3 regions of the Enterobacter sp. SCRI0065 genome follow, and region 3 is predicted to be linked to each of the others. Evidence: predicted binding sites of a transcription regulator. Region 3 holds the regulator's gene; each other region holds the start of a gene.

Region 1 (7,854 bases), on a different contig from region 3:
CAGGGCTATCTGGACTACGGATAGCCGGACCATCCCGCCGCTGCCGGAACAGCAAGGCATCGAACTCAATTTACCGCCGATGGATGGAGCGGAATGGTTGGCGTTGTTTAATAAAGGGGTTGGACATAACGTCGATGACGCAGCCCAGTTCCCGCAGCATATCACCGTGCGTACACCGTCGCTGGCCCTGGGCGGGCAACAGTGGAACAACCTCAGCATTGTGGCGAAACCCACAGCAAACGGCTCTATGGTAGAGGCTCAGGGGCGGGAGATTAATGGTACGCTGACGATGCGCGATAACGCGCCGTGGCAGGCGGCGATTAACTATCTCTATTACAACCCGGCGACCGCCACAGCGAAAGGAGAAAGCAGCGCAGTTTCGCCACTTTCAGCAGTATCAAAAGTCGATTTCAGCGGCTGGCCAGATCTGCAGTTGCGCTGTGCGGAGTGCTGGTTGTGGGGCCAGAAATATGGCCGTATTGACGGTGATTTTGCCATTGATGGCGATACGTTGAGTCTGGTTGGTGGTCTTATCGATACCGGTTTTGGACGTCTGACCGCTGATGGCGAATGGGTCAACGGTAAGGTTCAGCAGCGAACCTCCTTGAAGGGCACCATCAAAGGCAACAAGGTGGATGCCGCTGCTAATTTCTTCGGCGTGAACACCCCGCTCAGAGGTTCTTCTTTCGATATAAATTACGATCTGCACTGGCGCGCTGAGCCGTGGAAGCCGGATGAAGCCTCGCTTAACGGCATCCTGAAAGCGAAGCTGGGCAAAGGTGAAATAGCCGATGTCAGCACCGGACATGCCGGTCAGATTCTGCGCCTGCTGAGTTTTGATGCGCTGCTGCGCAAGCTGCGCTTTGACTTCAGCGACACGTTCAGCGAAGGGTTCTACTACGATTCCATCAGCGGTACGGCCTGGATAAAAGACGGCGTCATGCATACTGACGATACGCTGTTGGATGGCCTGGAGGCAGATATCGCCATGAAAGGTTCGGTGAACCTTGTGCGTCGCGAGCTGGATATGGAAGCGGTCGTTGCGCCAGAAATCTCCGCGACCGTAGGCGTAGCGGCGGCCTTTGTGGTGAATCCGATTGTGGGTGCCGCGGTGTTTGCCGCCAGTAAGGTCCTTGGGCCCTTGTGGAGCAAAGTCTCGATTCTGCGCTATCGCATTACCGGTCCAATGGATAAGCCACAGATTAATGAGGTCCTGCGCCAGGCGCGTAAAGATGCAAAGCAATGATTTGACGCGGGCGATTTATTGCCTCACTCTCAATTAAGAAGAATTTTTTACCGCCCCGTGGCGACAACGAACGAAATGAGTAGCAAAACGATGAGTCTGAACCTGGTAAGTGAACATTTGCTCGCAGCGAACGGCCTGAGTCATCAGGACCTGTTTTCCATCCTTGGTCAATTGACCGAGCGCCGTCTCGACTACGGCGATCTCTATTTCCAGTCGAGCTATCACGAATCCTGGGTTTTAGAAGACAGCATCATTAAAGATGGCTCTTATAACATCGATCAGGGCGTCGGCGTTCGGGCAGTGAGCGGTGAGAAAACAGGCTTTGCCTATGCCGATCAAATCAGCCTGACTGCATTGCAGCAGAGCGCTCATGCGGCCCGAACCATTGTGCGTGAAAACGGCGATGGTCGCGTGAAAACGCTGGGTGAAATTCAGCATTCTGCGCTTTATACCAGTATCGATCCGCTGCAAAGCATGAGCCGTGAAGAGAAGCTGGATATCCTGCGTCGCGTGGACAAAGTGGCGCGCGCTGCGGACAAACGCGTACAGGAAGTGTCCGCCAGCCTGAGCGGTGTTTACGAATTGATTCTGGTGGCTGCCACTGACGGTACGCTGGCGGCTGATGTGCGCCCTCTGGTACGACTCTCTGTCAGCGTGCAGGTCGAAGATGACGGCAAACGCGAGCGCGGCTCTAGCGGCGGCGGTGGTCGTTTCGGCTATGACTGGTTCCTGGCCGATGAAGACGGTGAAGTGCGCGCAGATGCGTGGGCAAAAGAAGCCGTTCGCATGGCGATGGTGAACCTTAACGCGGTTGCAGCGCCTGCGGGTACATTACCTGTAGTGCTGGGCGCAGGCTGGCCCGGCGTTCTGCTGCACGAAGCGGTAGGGCACGGTCTGGAAGGTGATTTCAATCGTCGTGGCACATCGGTCTTCAGCGGTCATATGGGCGAACTGGTTGCCTCTGAGCTTTGTACCGTCGTGGATGACGGAACTATGGTCGATCGCCGTGGTTCAATTTCTATCGACGATGAAGGCACACCGGGTCAGTACAATGTGCTTATCGAAAACGGCGTGCTGAAAGGCTACATGCAGGACAAACTGAACGCGCGTCTGATGGGCGTTGCGCCAACCGGTAACGGTCGTCGCGAATCCTACGCGCATCTGCCGATGCCGCGTATGACTAACACCTATATGCTGGCGGGTAAATCCACGCCTCAGGAGATTATCGAATCGGTAGATTACGGTATCTTCGCGCCTAACTTTGGCGGCGGTCAGGTGGATATCACTTCTGGTAAGTTTGTCTTCTCAACCTCAGAAGCCTATTTGATCGAGAAAGGCAAAGTCACCAAAGCGGTGAAAGGTGCCACACTGATTGGTTCGGGTATCGAAGCCATGCAGCAGATTTCGATGGTCGGCAACGATCTGAAGCTGGATAAAGGCGTGGGCGTCTGCGGTAAAGAAGGCCAGAGTCTGCCGGTCGGCGTAGGTCAGCCGACGCTGAAGGTTGATAATTTGACCGTAGGCGGCACCGCCTGATTGTTGTTTTCTGATGCCCTCCCTCGGAGGGCATCAGGTTATTCCTTTCTTCTTCCTCGCATTCCCTGATACAGCTCCGCGACTTCAACGAAATATTCCGTCAGATAGTTAATACATACCTGCACCTTGAGCGGCAGTTTGTCCTTTTCGGTATACAGGGCATACACCGGGCGTGGATCGGATTGATAGCGCGGGAACAGGATCTCCAGCTCACCGCTATTGATCTCTTTGATCACCCACATAAGTGGGACATACGCGATCCCCGCACCGGCAACCAGCCAACGTGAGATCGTCATCGGATCGTTGGTGACGAACCTGCCTTGCGGAAGCAATTTAGTTGAAAGCCCTTCTGGCGCAATCAGTTCAAACGCATTATCGGGGCGGACGCTATACTCCAGCCAGGAATGGTTGCTGAGATCGGCGGGCTTTTCCGGGACGCCAAACTGCGCAAGATAGTTTTTTGAAGCGCAAACCACCATCGGCATACTGCCAAGACGGCGTGAGAAAAGGCTCGAGTCCTGTAATGCGCCCACGCGGATCACCACGTCCAGCCCATCAGCAATCAGGTCCGGTGCCGGTATTCCGGTGACCAGATTGACCGTCAGCCCTGGATACTCTTTGAGCATCTCCGCCGTCATGCCCGCCAGGACATTTTGTGCCATAGTTGAAGAACACCCAATGCGCAGCGTTCCGATAGGGGTGTTGTTAAAGGCGTAAAGCTGCTCGTGAACATCCTGTACTTCGTGCAGCATACGACGACAGCCCTGATAATAAATTTTCCCGGCTTCCGTCAGCCCAATGCTGCGCGTGCTGCGGTTTAGCAGCTTCACCTGAAGCTCATCTTCAAGTTTCGATACCGTCTGGCTGATGGACGAAACGCTCATCTGAAGCTGTCGGGCAGCTGCGGTAAAAGAGCCAAATTCGACGACTTTGGCAAACACTGACATGCGTTTTAGACGTTCCATTGTTCACTCTGGCTTAAAAGTGATTTAGATCACATATTATAGATAACAGCATAACAGTTACGGTAATATATCATTCATTACATAACAGCCACGCCACTCCCGCACGGTTTTCTTGCCCTCCTGCGGTGGCGCAAGCTTAAAAATACTGTCGCCTGCACGCTTCCTAATCAAGGTCAACATGAGTCTGTTTCCCGTTATCGTGGTGTTCGGTTTGTCGTTCCCGCCGATATTCTTTGAGCTTCTTTTATCACTGGCGATTTTCTGGCTGGTGCGTAAGGTGCTGGTCCCAACCGGGATCTATGATTTTGTCTGGCACCCTGCATTGTTTAATACCGCGCTTTACTGCTGCCTGTTTTACTTAATATCGCGCATGTTTGTCTGAGGTCGATGTGAAAACACTAACAAGAAAAATCTCCCGCACCGCCATCACCGTGGTTTTGGTTATCCTGGCGTTTTTCGCGATTTCCCGCGCGTGGGTTTATTACACTGAATCACCCTGGACGCGCGATGCGCGTTTCAGCGCAGATATCGTCGCCATCGCTCCGGATGTCGCCGGCCTGATTACTGCCGTTAACGTACACGACAACCAACTGGTAAAAAAAGATCAGGTGCTCTTTACCATCGATCAGCCTCGCTATCAAAAAGCGTTAGAAGAGGCTCAGGCAGATGTCGCCTATTATCAAGCTCTGGTGACGGAAAAGCGTCGTGAGGCAGGGCGTCGTAATCAACTGGGCATTCAGGCTATGTCTCGTGAAGAGATCGACCAGTCCAATAACGTGCTGCAAACCGTGCTGCATCAGTTAGCTAAAGCGGAAGCCACGCGTGACCTGGCGCAATTAGATCTCGAACGAACCGTGATTCGCGCACCGTCCGATGGCTGGATAACCAACCTGAACGTCTATACCGGTGAGTTTATTACCCGTGGCTCCACCGCTGTGGCGTTAGTCAAACAGCACTCTTTCTATATTCTGGCGTATATGGAAGAGACCAAACTCGAAGGCGTACGCCCAGGTTATCGCGCTGAAATCACCCCGCTTGGGAGCAATCGCGTTCTGAAAGGAACGGTCGATAGCATTGCCGCGGGCGTCACCAATTCCAGTGCGACTCGCGATACGAAAGGGATGGCCACGGTCGATTCCAACCTTGAGTGGGTACGTCTGGCGCAGCGCGTGCCGGTCCGTATTCGTCTGGATGAAGAGCAGGGTAACCTATGGCCTGCTGGCACGACGGCCACGGTTGTCATCACTGGCGAGAAGGATCGCGACACGCATAACGATTCTCTGTTCCGCAAGATTGCTCACCGTCTGCGTGAGTTCGGTTAAGCGTTATGGGTATTTTTTCCATCGCCAGCCAGCATATTCGCTTTGCCCTTAAGCTGGCATGCGCCATCGTGCTCGCGCTATTTGTTGGTTTTCACTTTCAGCTTGAAACGCCTCGCTGGGCAGTATTGACGGCGGCTATCGTGGCGGCCGGTCCGGCGTTCGCCGCCGGGGGAGAACCTTATTCCGGCGCGATTCGCTATCGTGGGATGTTACGTATTGTCGGCACCTTTATCGGCTGTATTGCCGCGCTGACCATCATCATTACGATGATTCGCGCTCCGCTGCTGATGCTGATGGTCTGCTGCATTTGGGCGGGTTTTTGTACCTGGGTCTCATCGCTGGTCAAGATTGAGAACTCCTATGCATGGGGACTTTCTGGTTATACCGCGCTGATCATTGTCATTACGATCCAGGCGGAACCGCTTCTGGCACCGCAGTTCGCGCTTGAGCGCTGTAGCGAAATTGTCATCGGTATCGTCTGCGCCATTGTGGCCGATTTGCTCTTTTCCCCGCGTTCCATCAAGCAGGAGGTCGATCTTGAGCTGGATGCGCTCATCGTTAGCCAGTATCAACTGATGCAGCTGTGCATTAAGCATGGCGACAGCGAAGAAGTTGATAAAGCCTGGGGCACGTTAGTGCGTCGTACTGCTGCGCTTGAAGGGATGCGCAGCAACCTGAATATGGAATCGTCCCGCTGGTCCCGCGCCAACCGTCGCCTGAAAGCCATCAATACCGTCTCACTGACGCTCATTACCCAGGCGTGCGAAACCTATTTAATTCAAAACACTCGCCCGGAATCGGTTACTGATACGTTCCGCGAGCTATTCGAAGAGCCCGTTCAAACGGTGCAGGACGTCCATAAACAGCTCAAGCGTATGCGTCGGGTGATTGCCTGGACCGGTGAGCGTGATACGCCGGTCACCATCTACACCTGGGTCGGCGCGGCGACGCGTTATCTGCTGTTCAAGCGCGGTGTTATCAGTAATACGAAGATTAGCGCTACCGAAGAAGAGGTTCTGCAAAGCGAGGTTGTCATTAAAGCGGAGTCGGCGGAAAGACATCATGCGATGGTCAATTTCTGGCGTACCACGCTGGCCTGTATGCTCGGGACCTTATTTTGGCTGTGGACCGGCTGGACCTCTGGTAATGGCGCGATGGTGATGATTGCGGTTGTCACGTCGCTGGCGATGCGCTTACCCAACCCACGTATGGTGGCAATCGACTTCTTGTACGGTGCGATAGCCGCGCTGCCTATTGGTGCGTTTTACTTCCTGGTCGTTCTCCCGTCCACCCAACAAAGCATGTTGCTGCTGTGCATTAGTCTTGCGGTGCTGGCGTTCTTTATTGGCATTGAGGTGCAAAAACGACGTTTGGGATCGCTTGGGGCGTTAGCGAGCACCATTAATATTCTGGTGCTCGATAACCCAATGACGTTCCACTTCAGCCAGTTCCTGGACAGCGCGTTGGGTCAACTGGTGGGCTGTTTCCTGGCAATGATGGTCATTCTTCTGGTACGTGATAATTCGCAGGCGCGCACCGGACGTGTTCTGTTAAACCAGTTTGTCTCTGCCGCGGTATCAGCGATGACCACCAACACCGCCCGGCGTAAAGAGAATCATCTGCCCGCGCTTTATCAGCAGTTGTTTTTACTGCTGACCAAATTCCCCGGGGATATCGCCAAATTCCGTCTGGCATTAACGATGATCATCGCGCACCAACGTCTGCGTAACGCGCCAATCCCTGTCAATGACGATCTCTCCGCGTTTCACCGCCAGCTGCGTCATACCGCCGATCGGGTTATTTCGGCCTCTAACGATGATAAACGTCGGCGCTACTTCGGCCAGCTTCTGAATGAGCTGAATATTTATCAGGAGAAGCTGCTTATCTGGGAAGCGCCGCCGCAGGTGACGGAACCGGTTCGGCGTCTGACCGAGATGTTGCACCGCTATCAAAACGCGCTGACAGACAGTTGATCACTCATAAAACCGATGCCAAAAGCGTCGGTTTTTTTGTGGCTATACTTACTCCTGCAGGTTCTTAAATCCAGATCAGGAGGACACATGACCACCCAGACTCTCCAGGACAACGCGCTTTTTCAAACCGGATTTCTGGTCGACGGCGTATGGAAAACGTTGGACACCACCTTTGACGTCTTAAACCCCGCGACAGGTGAAGTCATTGCTAAAGTCGCGAAGGCTGGCAAAAAAGAGACCGAAGACGCGATCGCAGCGGCGAGTCGTGCCTTCCCGGCGTGGCGTGCGAAAACCGCTAAAGAGCGCTCAACGATTCTTTACCGCTGGTACGAACTGATTATCGAAAATAAGCGCTGGCTTGGGCAGCTTATGACCACTGAACAAGGCAAACCGCTTAAGGAAGCGGAAGGCGAAGTGGAATATGCCGCCAGCTTTATTCAATGGTTTGCCGAGCAGGCGAAACGCGCCAACGGCGAAATTATCCCGTCGATTAAACCGGGCTCGCGCATTCTTGCCACGCGTGAACCCATCGGTGTCGTCGCCGCAATCACGCCGTGGAATTTCCCCATGGCTATGCTGACCCGCAAGCTTGGCCCGGCACTCGCCGCAGGCTGTACCGGGGTGATTAAACCCGCGAACAATACTCCGCTGAGCGCCTTTGCGCTCCTGACGCTTGCCAAAAAAGCGGGCGTACCGGACGGAGTACTCAACGCCGTGGCGGGTAATACGCATGAGATAAGCGATGCGATTATGGCCAGCCACGACGTGCGCAAAATTTCCTTCACCGGCTCCACCGCCGTCGGCAAAACGCT
Region 2 (7,854 bases), on a different contig from region 3:
AAACTAAAGGATAAGAGAGGTTCGTGTGGGTCCAGTAATGTTGGATGTTGAAGGGTATGAACTGGATGCGGTAGAGCGCGAGATTCTGGCGCATCCGTTGGTGGGTGGCCTGATCCTGTTTACCCGCAACTATCATGACCCGGAGCAGTTGCGCGAGCTGGTTCGCCAAATTCGTGAAGCGTCGCATCATCGTCTGGTGGTGGCGGTGGATCAGGAAGGTGGGCGCGTTCAGCGCTTCCGTGATGGATTTACCCTGCTTCCCGCCGCGCAGTCTTTTGCGGCGCTCATGGGCACAGATGAAGGCGGAAAACTGGCACAGGATGCTGGCTGGCTGATGGCCAGTGAAATGATCGCCATGGATATCGACATCAGCTTTGCACCAGTGCTGGACGTGGGGCATATCAGCGCCGCCATTGGCGAGCGTTCATATCATGAGGACCCGCAAATCGCCCTGGCCATGGCAACGCGCTTTATCGACGGTATGCATGCCGCCGGGATGAAAACGACGGGTAAACATTTCCCGGGACACGGCGCGGTGACCGCCGATTCGCATAAGGAGACGCCACGCGATCCGCGTCCAGAAGAGGTTATCCGTGCAAAAGATATGTCGGTATTCCGCTCGCTGATTACCGATAACAAACTTGACGCGATCATGCCTGCGCATGTGATTTACAGCGACGTTGATCCTCGTCCTGCCAGCGGATCATCGCACTGGCTAAAAACCGTTTTGCGCCAGGAGCTTGGTTTTAACGGCGTGATTTTCTCTGACGATTTGTCGATGGAAGGGGCCGCGATCATGGGCAGTTACGCGGAGCGCGGGCAAGCCTCCCTGGATGCAGGTTGCGATATGATCCTGGTCTGTAATAATCGTAAAGGTGCAGTTAGCGTGTTAGATAACCTGTCGCCGATCAATGCTGAGCGTGTTACACAATTGTATCATAAAGGTTCATTTGGTCGTCAGGAGCTGATGAACACGGCTCGCTGGAAGACGGTGAATGCACAGCTTGAGGCACTCAATGAGCGCTGGCAGGCTCATAAAGCGGGCCAATAACCCCTCTCAGAAGGCGTAATGTGACGAGGAAACAATGATCATTTATTTGCACGGTTTTGACTCGAACAGTCCTGGTAACCATGAGAAGGTGCTGCAACTGCAGTTCATCGACCCTGATGTACGGCTGATTAGCTACAGTACGCGCCATCCGAAACATGATATGCAGCATCTGCTCAAGGAAGTCGACAAAATGCTGCAGCTTAACGTTGACGAACGCCCCCTGATTTGTGGCGTGGGTCTGGGCGGGTATTGGGCGGAGCGGATCGGTTTTCTCTGCGATATCCGTCAGGTGGTGTTCAATCCTAACCTGTTCCCGGAAGAGAACATGGAAGGCAAGATCGATCGTCCGGAAGAGTACGCTGATATCGCGACGAAATGCGTCAGTAATTTCCGTGAGAAAAATCGTGACCGCTGCATGGTGATTCTCTCTCGTCAGGATGAGGCGCTGAACAGCCACCGCGCGGCTGAGTTCCTTCATCATTATTATGAAATCGTCTGGGACGAAGAGCAGACTCACAAATTCAAGAATATCTCTGTGCATCTACAGCGCATCAAAGCTTTCAAAACGTTGGGTTAACCTCGCATACCACTCTTCTGGCCCGGCGGCGCAGGCTTGCCGGGCTTTCTCTTTGCTACACTTGTACAAAATTAAATCATCAAAACTTGATTCATATCAATTTTGGTATGACCAATGCGCCGTGCGTGGTATTCTCAATGCACCTGAATGGTTTCAGTGCTGTAACCTGTTGTTAATTAAGGGTTATTTTTATAACTTTTAATTAACAATTGGTTAATAATTTGAGGGGGTCACATTGACTACGCCATTGAAAAAGATAGTGATTGTAGGCGGCGGTGCGGGTGGGCTGGAGCTGGCCACTCAACTCGGGAAGAAGCTCGGTCGTGGCAAAAAAGCGAAGATTACGCTGGTTGACCGCAACCATAGCCATCTTTGGAAACCGCTGTTGCATGAAGTGGCAACCGGTTCGCTGGATGAAGGTGTCGATGCCCTGAGCTATCTGGCGCATGCGCGTAATCATGATTTCCAGTTCCAGCTGGGTTCGGTCATGGACATCAACCGCGAAAGCAAGACGATTACGCTGGCAGAATTGCGTGATGAGAAGGGCGAGTTACTGGTCCCGGAACGTAAGCTTGCGTACGACACGCTGGTGATGGCGCTGGGGAGTACCTCTAACGACTTCAATACGCCAGGCGTCAAAGATCACTGTATCTTCCTCGATAATCCGCATCAGGCACGTCGCTTCCATCAGGAAATGCTAAATCTGTTCCTGAAATATTCCAATAATCTGGGTGCGAACGGTAAGGTCAATATCGCTATTGTTGGCGGTGGTGCGACGGGTGTGGAGCTTTCAGCAGAGCTGCATAATGCCGTCAAACAATTGCACAGCTACGGTTACAAAGGGCTGACCAACGACGCGCTGAACGTGACGCTGGTTGAGGCAGGTGAACGTATTCTGCCAGCCCTGCCGCCACGCATTTCTGGCGCCGCGCACAATGAACTGACTAAGATGGGCGTACGCGTACTGACGCAAACTATGGTCACCAGCGCCGACGCTGGTGGTCTGCACACTAAAGGCGGTGAGTATATAGAAGCTGACCTGATGGTTTGGGCTGCGGGTATCAAAGCGCCTGATTTCATGAAAGAAATTGGCGGGCTTGAAACCAACCGGATCAATCAGCTGGTGGTTGAACCGACTCTGCAAACCACGCGCGATGCGGATATTTTTGCTATCGGTGACTGTGCGTCCTGTGCCCGTCCTGAAGGCGGGTTTGTACCGCCACGCGCTCAGGCAGCACACCAGATGGCAAGCCTTGCGCTGCATAACATTCTGGCGCAGACCAAAGGTAAGCCACTGAAATCATACGTCTACAAGGACCATGGTTCTCTGGTTTCGCTGTCTAACTTCTCCACCGTAGGCAGCCTGATGGGTAACCTGATGCGCGGATCGATGATGGTAGAAGGGCGCATCGCGCGCTTTGTGTACATCTCTCTGTACCGTATGCACCAGGTGGCGTTGCATGGTTACTTCAAAACTGGCCTGATGATGCTGGTGGGCAGTATTAACCGTGTGATTCGCCCGCGCCTCAAACTGCACTAATCCTTCGGCCCTTCCAGATCGCCTGGAAGGGCTTTTAGCATATCATGCTGTCATCGTTCCCCTGAGCGCTTAGGAGTCTTCCTAAACGCGGTTTTTCTTATCGTATGCCGCTATTTTTGAGCGTTATTCTGATAGTCGATCTCTTGCTTTGATTGCAAAATTGTTACCAATAGCAACAAAGGAGGAAGTCCCGTGAATAAATCAATGTTGGCGGGTATAGGGATTGGCGTTGCTGCTGCGCTGGGCGTAGCGGCGGTTGCCAGTCTAAATGCGTTCGATCGCAGCCCGCAGTACGCTCAGGTGGTCTCAGCCACCCCGATTAAAGAATCGATTAAAACGCCGCGTCAGGAATGCCGTAACGTTGCGGTCACTCATCGACGCCCTGTTCAGGATGAAAACCGTATTGCGGGTTCTGTGCTCGGTGCCGTTGCGGGTGGCGTGATCGGCCATCAGTTCGGCGGTGGTCGCGGTAAAGACGTTGCGACCGTTGTCGGTGCCTTAGGTGGCGGCTATGCCGGTAATCAGGTGCAGGGCGCAATGCAGGATGGCGATACTTACACCACGACGCAGCAGCGCTGTAAAACGGTGTATGACAAATCAGAAAAAATGCTGGGGTACGATGTGACGTATAAGATTGGCGAGCAGAAGGGAAAAATCCGTATGGATAAAGATCCCGGCACCCAGATTCCACTGGATGGCAATGGCCAGCTGGTACTGAATAACAAGGTGTGAAGAAAGATGTGCTTTACATTCGGCTCCTCAATCGCTCAGGCTGAGGAGCCTTTTTTTGCTGTAATATCATTGTTATAGGTCGAATACGTTGCGCTGGCGCAGGAAGAGAAATCCTGTAATCAGTATTGAGATAAATGCAAACAGTACTGAACCACCACAGATAACCCAGAGACCAAATAACAATGTAATGACTATTAGCACCTTGAATAATGGTAATAGCAAAATCATTTTATTTTCCTTCCGTATGCGTTGGTTAACTTTTCTCTTATAAATGGCCGCTAATCATTAGCAGCGCAATTATCTTTGTTTAAGAGTAGCAAACGAGACGCGTTACGAGAAAGGTTTAGCCTATTGTTAAATAGGCTAAATCTCATTTCTGGGGATATATCTTAGTTTTTCAATAATTCAGGCCACAGACGAAGCGTGGTGGCGGTAATGTTTTGCAGTTTTTCCAGAGTTGCCCCTTCACGGGCGCTAATCGACATGCCCTGAAGAATACAGCTTAAATACTGTGCCAGCCGTTCAGGGTTGCAGTGTGCTGGGATCTCGCCCCGCTGTTGGCGATGGCGGAGAAACGTAGTCAGCGTCTCTTCCTGCATCGCATGGCGGGATTTCACGGTATTCGCGATCCCTTTTGAAGATGCCGCGAGCGTAGCGGAAGTATTGATCATAAAGCAGCCCGCCGGCGTGTCTTTGCTGGTAAAGCATGCCGCAACCGTCGCGAAGTAATCTTGCAATGCCTGCTCTACGGTTTTCTCTTCACAAAAAAGCTGGGCTTCATGCTTCGCCGCAAAACGGGCGATGTAGCGATCAAGTACAGCCCTGAACAGGCCTTCTTTATTGGTAAATTCTGCATAGAGCGTTGGGGCTTTAGCTCCCGTCGCTTCTACCAGATCGGACAGTGAAGTGGCTTCATAGCCATGCTGCCAGAATAATGTCATGGCCTTATCAAGCGCCGCATCCCTGTCGAACACCTTTGGTCGGCCACGGCTTTTCTTCGTGCAACTCGTTACGTCGGTTGTCATGGGCCGTTGTACCTCTAATGGTTTGTTGAATGACCATTATAAAAATAATAGCAACCCGCGACCAGCACTGATTTCGTTAAAATAAAATAATCATATGGGTATGAAATTTAAGGGATTTAAAATTAATTTAACGATCATTATAAAATCATATTGACGTGTGATGCAGATCACATCTATCATTTACCTATCGATCGTTAAGTAAATAACTTACGACTTCCTGATACGTCTGTTTAAAGGTAAATACTCATGAAAAACGTTAAAACCCTCATCGCTGCCGCTGTTCTTAGTTCACTTTCTTTTGCAAGCTTCGCTGCGGTAGAAGTCCAGTCCGCTCCAGCCGATCAGCATAAAGTCGGTACCATTTCTGCTAACGCGGGTACCAACCTCGGTTCGCTGGAAGATCAGCTGGCGCAAAAAGCGGAACAAATGGGCGCGAAATCATTCCGTATCACATCGGTCACCGGTCCTAACACCCTTCACGGTACCGCTGTTATTTACAAATAAGTTTTGCACGACCCTCAGATATGCCACTGCAATAAAAACGCCCTGCTCAGTTGAGCAGGGCGTTTTTGTCTCAGCCGTTCTTAAAGGGATTGCTGAGCGGTTTTATGATGTTGCGTGACGTCGACTGGCATTCCTGAGCGAGCCTCCATGGCGCTTTCCATTACCACTCCATCAGCGCCAGCTTTGAAAGTTTGCATCGCAGCGGTAAGCGTAATAGGCAAAGTCTGCGGATCGTCGCCAAGGTTCTTGGACAGCGGTTGATGTATTTCCACCAGACGTTTTCCACCCGGCTCCTCAGAAACTTTAATCGGCGTATTGATGATGTTGACCTTCGTTCCCGGCGTAATGACGCGGAACAGCGCCTCGATATCGCCGTCGCGCAGGCGGATGCAGCCTGAACTCACGCGCATTCCGATGCCGAAATCAGCATTGGTTCCATGCAAAAGATAAACGCCACCGTAGGCTGCAAGGCGAATGGCGTGGTGGCCCATTGGGTTATCCGGACCGGCAGGCACCACGGCGGGTAAATCAATCCCCTGCGCTTTATAGCGGGCACGAATATTGGCGGTCGGTGTCCAGGTTGGATTGGCTCGTTTGTCTGATACGGTCGTCACCATCGTAGGCGTCAACGTGTCGCCACCTAACTGGCCAATGCCAATCGGATACACCGTCACTTCATTTTTACCCGGTGGATAATAATAAAGACGCAGTTCGGCCAGGTTAATCACCAGACCTTCGCGTGGCGCATCCGGCAGCAGGGTTTGAAGCGGAATAGTCAGCACACTACCTGCGCGCGGCACGTAGGGATCAACGCCCGGATTAGCCTGTAACAGTGCAAGGAAACCCACATTATATTTTTTCGCAATCGCTTCCAGCGACCCACCGTTATTTTCAACGACATGAAAACGGTTTTCGCCCACTAACCGGCTACCGGCAGGGGGAAGGGGCCAGGTATTGGCGCGAGCGGGAAGTGCAATCGCTATGCTTCCGACAAGCGCCAGGAGCGCTATCCAGTGTGTAAAACGCAGAGTCATCATTATCACCCATGTCCATAGCAACAATAAGGTTATTGTTATATAAATAGTTAATTGATAAGTATGATGGATGGACGTGTCGGGAAGTCGATGCCAATTGCAAAGAGTTTGTAAATTATGCTCAGACGGAATGGCCGGGAAAGCGAGTGCCGCCCGGCAATAACGCTACGCTATCGCGTTTTCTTCAAGTTGACGCATGAAGTTGCGAACCCATTCCATCCGCGTTTTGCGATCGGTGAGTTCCTGAGTGAATTTCAGGCGCGTCGGGCCATCCAGACGGAAATGCTGTGGTTGTTTTTGCAGCAGACCAATTAACCACATCGGGTCGACATGATTTTTCTCAGCGAACTCAATCATGCCGCCTTTATCGTTACCTTCCAGTTTACGAATGCCGAGCTTCTGCGCCTGTTGGCGAAGACGTGCAATATCGAGGAGGTTGCGCGCCGGATCCGGCAGCAGGCCGAAGCGATCGATAAGCTCAACTCTAAGCTCTTCCAGCTCAGTCTCTTTTTTAGCACTGGCAATACGCTTATAGAACGACAGGCGCGTGTTCACGTCCGGGATAAAATCATCCGGTAACAGGGAAGGCATACGCAGCTCAACTTCTGTTTGCTGGCTGGTGAGATCTTCCAGAGACGGCTCACGTCCGGCTTTCAGTGCATCAACGGCGTTTTCCAGCAGCTCCATGTACAGCGAGAAGCCGATGGTTTCCATCGATCCACTCTGATCTTCGCCCAGCAGTTCACCTGCTCCGCGGATCTCCAGATCGTGCGTCGCCAGCGCGAAGCCTGCACCCAGATCTTCCAGCGAGGCAATGGCCTCCAGACGCTTTTGCGCATCGGTGGTCATGGACTTTGGATGCGGGGTCATCAGCCAGGCGTAGGCCTGGTGATGCGAACGTCCCACGCGACCACGCAACTGGTGAAGCTGCGCCAGACCGAAGTGGTCCGCGCGTTCGATGATGATGGTATTCGCTGTCGGAATATCAATCCCGGTTTCGATAATCGTGGTGCACACCAGCACGTTGAAACGCTGGTGGTGGAAATCGTTCATCACTCGTTCAAGCTCGCGCTCGCGCATCTGCCCGTGACCGATGGCAATTCGCGCTTCGGGCACCAGCTCCGCAAGCTTATCGGCGGCTTTCTGGATGTTTTCAACATCGTTGAAGAGATAATAAACCTGACCGCCGCGCAGAACTTCACGAAGAATGGCCTCGCGAACCACCAGGCTGTCGTACTCGCGCACGAAGGTTTTGACCGCCAGACGACGTGCTGGCGGGGTAGCGATAATCGACAAATCGCGCATGCCGCTCATGGCCATGTTGAGCGTTCGCGGAATCGGCGTCGCAGTCAGCGTCAGGATATCCACGTCGGCACGCATCGCTTTAATGC
Region 3 (7,854 bases):
GCGTGGCGTCAGTGCGGCGAATACCCATATCTTCCGGGTACACGACTTTGCCGCTTTGACGCAGCGCCGCGACGCGTTTGGCGTCAACGCCCAGGCCGATATCGGTGATACCCGCAACCGCCGCAACCATCGCACGGCGTTCTTCCAGGCTTTCGGCACGATAGAGGTAAGCGATACCCTCTTCAGTTAATACGTGGGTAACGTCATCGCCGTAAATCATGACCGGCGCCAGCGGCATCCCGGAGGATTTCGCTACTTCAACGGCATCCAGTTTTTCGACGAAGGTCGGTTTCACGCCCGCCTGGAAGGTTTCAACCATCTGTACCACCAGCTTTTTACCGCGCTGCATCGGGTCTGGTTCGGTTTTCATGTTCAGCCAAGCCGGGGTCGCATGACGACGACCGTGCGGATCGTGGCCCATATTTGGCGCACCGCCGAAACCAGACAGACGACCGCGTGTGACGGTAGAAGAGTTGGCATCACCGTCCACCTGAAGCGTGGAGCCGATAAACATGTCTACCGCGTACTGGCCTGCCAGTTGGCAGAACGCGCGGTTAGATCGCATCGAGCCGTCGGCACCGGTAAAGAACACATCCGGACGGGCGCGGATGTACTCTTCCATCCCCAGCTCACCGCCGAAGCAGTGCACGCTTTCCACCCAGCCGCTTTCAATCGCCGGGATCAGCGTCGGATGCGGGTTCAGGGTCCAGTGCTTACAGATTTTGCCTTTCAGGCCAAGCTGTTCGCCGTAGGTGGGCAGCAGCAGCTCGATGGCGGCGGTGTTAAAACCGATGCCGTGGTTAAGAGACTGCACCTGATGTTCCGCGTAGATGCCTTTAATCGCCATCATCGCCATCAGGATATGTTCTTGCTTGATCAGACGCGGGTCGCGGGTGAACAGCGGTTCGATAAAGAACGGCTTGTCTGCGACCACCACGTAGTCAATCCAGGAGCCGGGGATATCCACACGCGGCAGGTCACATTCGTCGTCGACCAGCTCATTTACCTGCGCGATGACGATCCCGTCATGGAATGCGGCGGCCTCCACCAGCGCAGGGGTGTCTTCGGTGCTGGCACCGGTGTACAGGTTGCCTTTGCGGTCGGCCTTAAAGCCAGCAATCAGCGCCACGTTCGGCGAGAGGTCAACGTACAGACGGGAATAGAGTTCGATGTAGGTGTGGATAGCGCCGATTTCGAGTTGACCGTCTTCCAGCAGCTGCGAGATGCGCAGGCTTTGCGTGCCGGAGAAAGAGAAATCAAGCTTGCGGGCGATGCCCTTTTCAAAGATATCAAGATGTTCGCTACGACCGACGCTCGGCATAATCATATGCAGGTCGTGAACGATTTGCGGATTCACTTCGGCCAGCATGCGAGAAAGAAAATCTGCCTGTTTCTGGTTGTTACCTTCCAGCACGACTTTGTCGCCTGGGGCGATCAGTTTTTCCAGCATGGCGACAAGATCGCCGGTTGGCAGGACCTTGCCTTGCACCGGGACAGAAGCCAGACGGCGCGCTTTCTCAGTGCGTCGCGTGTTCCAGACCCGGGTGGGTGTTTGCCCAGATAACATTATTAACCTCCTGATTCAGCACATCATTTTGATTTGCTTAACGCTGAGTAAAGTGTGCGCTCTGGTGAGAAAGGCATCAATTAAGCGTAGAGGTGAATCATTAGCCTGAGAGTAACAATCGTTGTAAAACTTTGTGATCAAGATCAGTTCACGTTTCGGAAAAACAGGCTAAACGGGGTACACTTCGGCAGGTATAGTAGAAACTGATAAGAATTGACATCACAACGTTATGACTCAAATTATCCCGTCGGACTTCGACATCGCGTGTGAACAGAGCGCTGAATTTATTCCCATGCGCGGCGTGGCGAATCCGCATCTGCAAACCATGCTGCCACGATTACTTCGTCGCAAACTGCAATTTACACCGCACTGGCAGCGCCTTGATCTGCCGGATGACGACTTTGTGGATCTCGCCTGGAGCGAAGATCCCGAACAAGCCAAACACAAGCCGCGCCTGGTGGTCTTTCATGGCCTGGAAGGCAGCCTGCACAGCCCGTATGCGCATGGTTTGATCCATGCGGCAAAAGCACGCGGCTGGCTGGGTGTGGTGATGCATTTTCGCGGATGCAGCGGTGAACCTAACCGCCAGAAGCGTATTTACCATTCGGGTGAAACCGAAGATGGCACCTGGTTCCTGCACTGGTTAGCGCAGACCTATGGCCCTGCACCGACCGCAGCGGTAGGGTATTCATTGGGCGGCAACATGCTCGCCTGCCTGCTGGCAAAAGAAATCGACAACGTTCCGCTGGATGCAGCGGTGATCGTCTCGGCACCCTTTATGCTCGAACAGTGCAGCTACCATATGGAAAAAGGCTTTTCACGGGTCTATCAGCGCTATCTGCTCAATCTCCTGAAAGCCAACGCCGCCCGTAAGCTCAAAGCCTATCCGGATACGCTGCCGATCAGTCTGCAACAGCTAAAACGCATGCGCCGTCTGCGCGAGTTTGACGATTTGATCACGTCGAAGATCCACGGCTTTGCCGATGCGCTAGACTATTACCGTCAGTGCAGCGCCATGCCGCTGCTGAATCAGATAACCAAGCCGACGCTGATTATTCATGCGAAAGACGATCCCTTTATGGATCATCACTCCATTCCGGCACCGGAGCATCTGCCCGCTAACGTGCAGTATCAGCTCACCGAACATGGCGGTCACGTTGGCTTTATCGGCGGCACATTAACACGCCCTAAAATGTGGCTGGAAGCGCGCATCCCCGACTGGTTAACCCCCTTTCTGGAAAAAATACGATGATGATTCCCTGGCAGGATCTGGCTCCCGAAACGCTGGATAGCCTGATCGAAAGCTTTGTATTACGCGAAGGCACAGATTATGGTGAACATGAACGTTCGCTTGAACAAAAGGTCGCCGATGTGAAACGGCAGCTACAAAACGGCGAGGTGTTGCTGGTGTGGTCTGAACTGCACGAAACGGTCAACATCATGCCCCGCAATCAGTTTCGCGGTTGATTGCTTCATCTTTCCAGTCAGGGAGTTGCTATGTCCGCCAGACATCCGGTTATTGCCGTTACGGGATCGAGTGGTGCGGGAACCACCACCACCAGCCTCGCTTTTCGTAAGATTTTCGCTCAGCTCAATTTACGGGCGGCAGAAGTCGAAGGCGACAGCTTTCATCGTTTTACCCGCCCTGAAATGGACATGGCCATTCGCAAGGCCCGCGATTTAGGCAAGCACATCAGTTATTTTGGCCCCGATGCCAACGACTTTGGTCTGCTGGAACAAACCTTCGCGGAATATGGGTTAACCGGAACAGGGCAGTCACGCAAATATCTGCACACCTACGATGAAGCCGTGCCGTGGAATCAGGTTCCTGGCACGTTTACGCCGTGGCAGCCGCTGCCGGAACCGACCGACGTGCTGTTCTATGAAGGGCTACACGGCGGCGTGGTGACGCCCCATCAGGACGTAGCGCGGCACGTGGATTTGCTGGTCGGCGTGGTGCCAATTGTGAATCTCGAGTGGATCCAAAAGCTCACGCGCGACACCAGCGAGCGCGGCCATTCCCGCGAGGCGGTGATGGATTCGGTCGTGCGTTCTATGGAAGATTACATCAACTTTCTGACCCCACAGTTCTCGCGCACGCATATCAACTTCCAGCGCGTTCCAACGGTTGATACCTCCAACCCGTTTGCGGCCAAAACGATTCCGTCACTGGACGAGAGCTTTGTGGTGATTCATTTCCGCAATCTGGAAGATATCGATTACCCGTGGCTGCTGGCGATGCTGCAAGGCTCGTTTATTTCACACATTAATACGCTGGTGGTACCTGGCGGGAAGATGGGTCTGGCGATGGAGTTAATCATGATGCCGCTGGTACAGCGACTGATGGAAGGCAAGCAGATCGCATAACGTTTTATGCCCGGCGGCGCTGTGGACAGCGCCACCGGGCGTATTTTTACGCCTCGATCACTTCATACGAATGCGTAATCTTCACCGCTTTTTCCAGCATCAGTGCTACGGAGCAGTATTTTTCCGCAGACAAATCCACCGCACGTGACACCGCTGCATCTTTTAGCTCTTTACCAGTCACAATGAAATGCAAATTAATATGCGTAAACAGACGCGGCGCTTCTTCGCGGCGCTCTGATGTCAACTTAACTTCACAGTCAGTCACCGCAAGACGGCCTTTTTGTAAAATAGACACCACGTCGATCGCGCTGCATCCGCCAGCGGCCATTAACACCACTTCCATCGGGCTAGGGGCTTTATCACCGGAGTTACCGTCCATCAAAATTTGGTGTCCTGAAGCGGATTCGCCGAGGAACGTTAAACCTTCAACCCATTTCACGCGCGCTTGCATTTTATTCACTCCGAAGTTGCATTTTTTCGTACAGATTAGGTGTGCGTGACAATTCTCTCATTGGAAGGCGACCTGCATCATGCTGAAGCGAGACACCAGGAGACACGCGGCAAAAGCTATGCTAAAACAGTCTCGATGCTACAGTAATACATTGACGTTACACATGTATGCAGAGGACATCAAACTTTACTGGCTGCAAATATTTGTGACAGCCAAATCCCAGGTACGGGTAAGAATTCGATTGCAACCCCAGAGTCAGGATGCAACTTATGACTCTGGTGACAGCTTATAACAGAGGATAACAGCGCATGGTGCTTGGCAAACCGCAAACAGACCCGACACTCGAATGGTTCTTGTCTCATTGCCATATTCATAAGTACCCATCGAAGAGCACGCTGATTCACCAGGGTGAAAAAGCGGAAACGTTATATTACATCGTGAAAGGCTCAGTGGCCGTGCTGATTAAAGATGAAGAAGGGAAAGAGATGATCCTTTCTTATCTGAATCAGGGCGATTTCATCGGTGAGCTGGGCCTGTTTGAAGAAGGCCAGGAACGTAGCGCTTGGGTACGTGCAAAATCGGCCTGTGAAGTGGCTGAGATCTCTTACAAGAAATTCCGTCAGCTCATCCAGGTCAATCCGGACATTCTGATGCGTCTTTCTGCGCAGATGGCTAACCGCCTACAGGTCACGTCTGAGAAAGTGGGTAACCTCGCCTTCCTGGATGTAACGGGCCGCATCGCCCAGACTCTGCTCAACCTGGCGAAACAGCCAGACGCCATGACCCACCCGGACGGTATGCAAATTAAAATTACCCGTCAGGAGATTGGTCAGATCGTCGGTTGTTCTCGTGAAACCGTTGGCCGTATTCTGAAGATGCTTGAAGATCAGAACCTGATCTCCGCTCACGGCAAAACCATCGTGGTTTACGGAACCCGTTAACCCCGGTTAAAACGGCGTGCCATCGCAAGATGTCACGCCGTTTTTGTCTCTCTCACCCATGTGGCGCAGACTGATTTATCACCCAGAAGTTAACTACGCACTACGACAAACGTTGGTGTTATGTCTTCCCGTGGCTGTCGGTTTACTTCTCGGCCACCTGCAACACGGTCTGCTTTTCTCGCTTGTTCCTGCCTGCTGCAATATCGCGGGTCTGGATACTCCGCATAAACGTTTTTTCAAACGTCTGATTATCGGTGGCTGCCTGTTTGCAGGATGTAGCCTTGCCGTTCAGCTTTTACTGGCTCGTGATATTCCGCTGCCACTGATTTTGACGGTGCTGGCCATGACGTTAGGCGTCACGGCAGAGATCAGCTCTCTGCATGCCCGATTACTGCCTGCATCACTGATTGCCGCCATTTTTACGCTTAGCCTCGCCGGAAATATGCCGGTGTGGGAGCCGCTTTTAATTTACGCCCTCGGCACGCTCTGGTACGGGCTGTTCAACTGGTTTTGGTTCTGGATGTGGCGGGAACAGCCCCTGCGGGAGTCGCTGAGCTTGCTCTACCGACAGCTCGCTGACTATTGCGAAGCAAAATACACCCTGCTGACACAACATACCGATCCGGAAAAAGCGTTGCCGCCACTGCTGGCTCGTCAACAAAAAGTAGTCGATTTGATTAGCCAGTGTTACCAACAGCTTCACATGCTCGCGGCCAATAAAAACCACGAATACAAACGGCTGCTACGAACTTTTCAGGTTGGGCTGGATTTGCAGGAGCATATCTCCGTTAGTCTGCATCATCCTGAAGAAGTACAAAAGCTGGTGGAGCGTAGCCACGCCGAGGCGGTGATCCGCTGGAATGCCCAGACCGTTGCGGGACGCCTGCGCGTGCTGGCTGACGACATCTTGTACCACCGATATCCCACGCGCTTTACGATGGATAAACAGCTGGGTGCGCTGGAAAAAATTGCCCACCAGCATGCGGATAACCCGGTTGGGCAGTTCTGCGCGTGGCACTTTAGCCGCATCGCACGCGTGCTGCGAACACAGCGTCCGCTCTACCCGCGCGACCTGATGGCCGATAAGCAAAAACGCCTCCCGCTCTTACCCGCGCTGAAAAGCTATCTGTCGTTCAAGTCTTCAGCACTGCGCAACGCGGCACGTATTAGCGTCATGTTAAGTTTCGCCAGCCTGATGGGTGTGGCGTTGCATCTGCCTAAGCCTTACTGGATTTTAATGACCGTGCTGTTCGTCACGCAAAACGGCTACGGTGCAACGCGGGTACGCATCCTTCATCGGGCAGGAGGCACTATCGCCGGGTTAGTCATAGCCGGGGTCACGCTGCACTTTCACGTCCCGGACGGGTACACCCTCGCGGGTATGCTGGTTATCACCCTGGTCAGCTATCTCTTCATCCGCAAAAACTACGGCTGGGCGATGGTGGGGTTTACGGTCACAGCGGTATACACCTTACAGTTGCTCACCCTAAACGGCGAACAGTTCATTGTGGCACGCCTGGTCGATACGCTGATTGGCTGTCTGATCGCCTTTGGCGGCATGGTCTGGCTGTGGCCGCAATGGCAAAGCGGCTTATTACGCCAAAACGCCCACGATGCACTGGAAGCTGACCAGCAGGCTATTCGGTTGATTTTGAGCGCCGATCCGCAGCCTTCACCGCTGGCGTATCAGCGTATGAAGGTGAACCAGGCGCACAACGCCCTGTTTAACTCGCTGAATCAGGCCATGCAGGAGCCGGGCTTTAATTCGCACTATCTGGCAGACATGAAGCTATGGGTGACGCACAGCCAGTTTATCGTCGAGCATATTAATGCGATGACGACGCTGGCACGCGAGCATACGATGCTGACGCCAGATCTGGCTCAGCGATATTTAGAATCGTGTGAAATTGCACTGCAACGCTGTCAGCAGCGCCTGGAGTACGATGCGCCGGGACAATCGGGCGATACTAATATTCTGGAAGCGCCAGAGACGCTCACCTACGGCCCGATGAGCACGCTGGAGCAACATTTACAGCGCGTGCTCGGGCATCTGAGCACCATGCACACCATCTCGTCGGTGGCATGGCGTCAACGCCCACAACATGGCATTTGGCTCTCGCGCCGCTTAAAGCGCGAGCCATATTAACCGTTTACGACCCTCGCGACCGCGCTGGCGAAGCGGATCATCCCTTCGTCGATATCCTGTCTTTCTACTACCAGAGACGGCGCAAAGCGCATCACGTCCGGCCCGGCATTCAGCACCATCACGCCTTCTTGAGCCGCAGCGTGCAGGAAATCACGCGCACGCCCTTTGTACTGCGGCTTCAGCTCTGCACCAATCAATAGCCCCATGCCACGAATATCGCTGAACACATCGAACTGCGCGTCGATCTGCTGAAGCTGCTTAACGAACTGTTCGCGTTTCGCGCTCACCCCGTTGAGTACCTCAGGCGTATTGATGATATCAAACGCCGCCCCGGCAATCGCGCACGCCAGCGGGTTACCGCCATAGGTTGAACCGTGGGAAC

What was found. Region 3 encodes CRP, which controls carbon source genes, mostly activating them, when cyclic AMP is high. Its sites were predicted from a motif close to ATGTGANNNNNNTCACAT; they were not measured.
Positions count from the first base shown of each region.
Region 1: the regulator CRP is predicted to act here: its motif matches at 3,765-3,782, upstream of aaeR (HTH-type transcriptional activator AaeR).
Region 2: the regulator CRP is predicted to act here: its motif matches at 5,081-5,098, upstream of bhsA (multiple stress resistance protein BhsA).

Region 1 is NZ_JCBAJB010000003.1:471,272-479,125, reverse strand. It holds gene yhdP (AsmA2 domain-containing protein YhdP) at 1-1,246, shown strand, start outside; gene tldD (metalloprotease TldD) at 1,337-2,782, shown strand; gene aaeR (HTH-type transcriptional activator AaeR) at 2,821-3,747, opposite strand; gene aaeX (p-hydroxybenzoic acid efflux pump operon protein AaeX) at 3,926-4,129, shown strand; gene aaeA (p-hydroxybenzoic acid efflux pump subunit AaeA) at 4,137-5,069, shown strand; gene aaeB (p-hydroxybenzoic acid efflux pump subunit AaeB) at 5,075-7,042, shown strand; gene AC6EMZ_RS12295 (NAD-dependent succinate-semialdehyde dehydrogenase) at 7,130-7,854, shown strand, end outside.
Region 2 is NZ_JCBAJB010000001.1:921,688-929,541, forward strand. It holds gene thiK (thiamine kinase) at 1-14, shown strand, start outside; gene nagZ (beta-N-acetylhexosaminidase) at 26-1,051, shown strand; gene ycfP (alpha/beta hydrolase YcfP) at 1,086-1,628, shown strand; gene AC6EMZ_RS04460 (NAD(P)/FAD-dependent oxidoreductase) at 1,864-3,168, shown strand; gene AC6EMZ_RS04465 (glycine zipper 2TM domain-containing protein) at 3,361-3,900, shown strand; gene AC6EMZ_RS04470 (TetR/AcrR family transcriptional regulator) at 4,290-4,925, opposite strand; gene bhsA (multiple stress resistance protein BhsA) at 5,172-5,429, shown strand; gene ldtC (L,D-transpeptidase LdtC) at 5,510-6,466, opposite strand; gene mfd (transcription-repair coupling factor) at 6,629-7,854, opposite strand, start outside.
Region 3 is NZ_JCBAJB010000006.1:198,645-206,498, reverse strand. It holds gene mdcA (malonate decarboxylase subunit alpha) at 1-1,567, opposite strand, end outside; gene AC6EMZ_RS16860 (hydrolase) at 1,797-2,819, shown strand; gene AC6EMZ_RS16855 (YheU family protein) at 2,816-3,034, shown strand; gene AC6EMZ_RS16850 (phosphoribulokinase) at 3,065-3,934, shown strand; gene AC6EMZ_RS16845 (OsmC family protein) at 3,981-4,385, opposite strand; gene crp (cAMP-activated global transcriptional regulator CRP) at 4,694-5,326, shown strand; gene AC6EMZ_RS16835 (YccS/YhfK family putative transporter) at 5,385-7,472, shown strand; gene argD (bifunctional acetylornithine/succinyldiaminopimelate transaminase) at 7,469-7,854, opposite strand, start outside.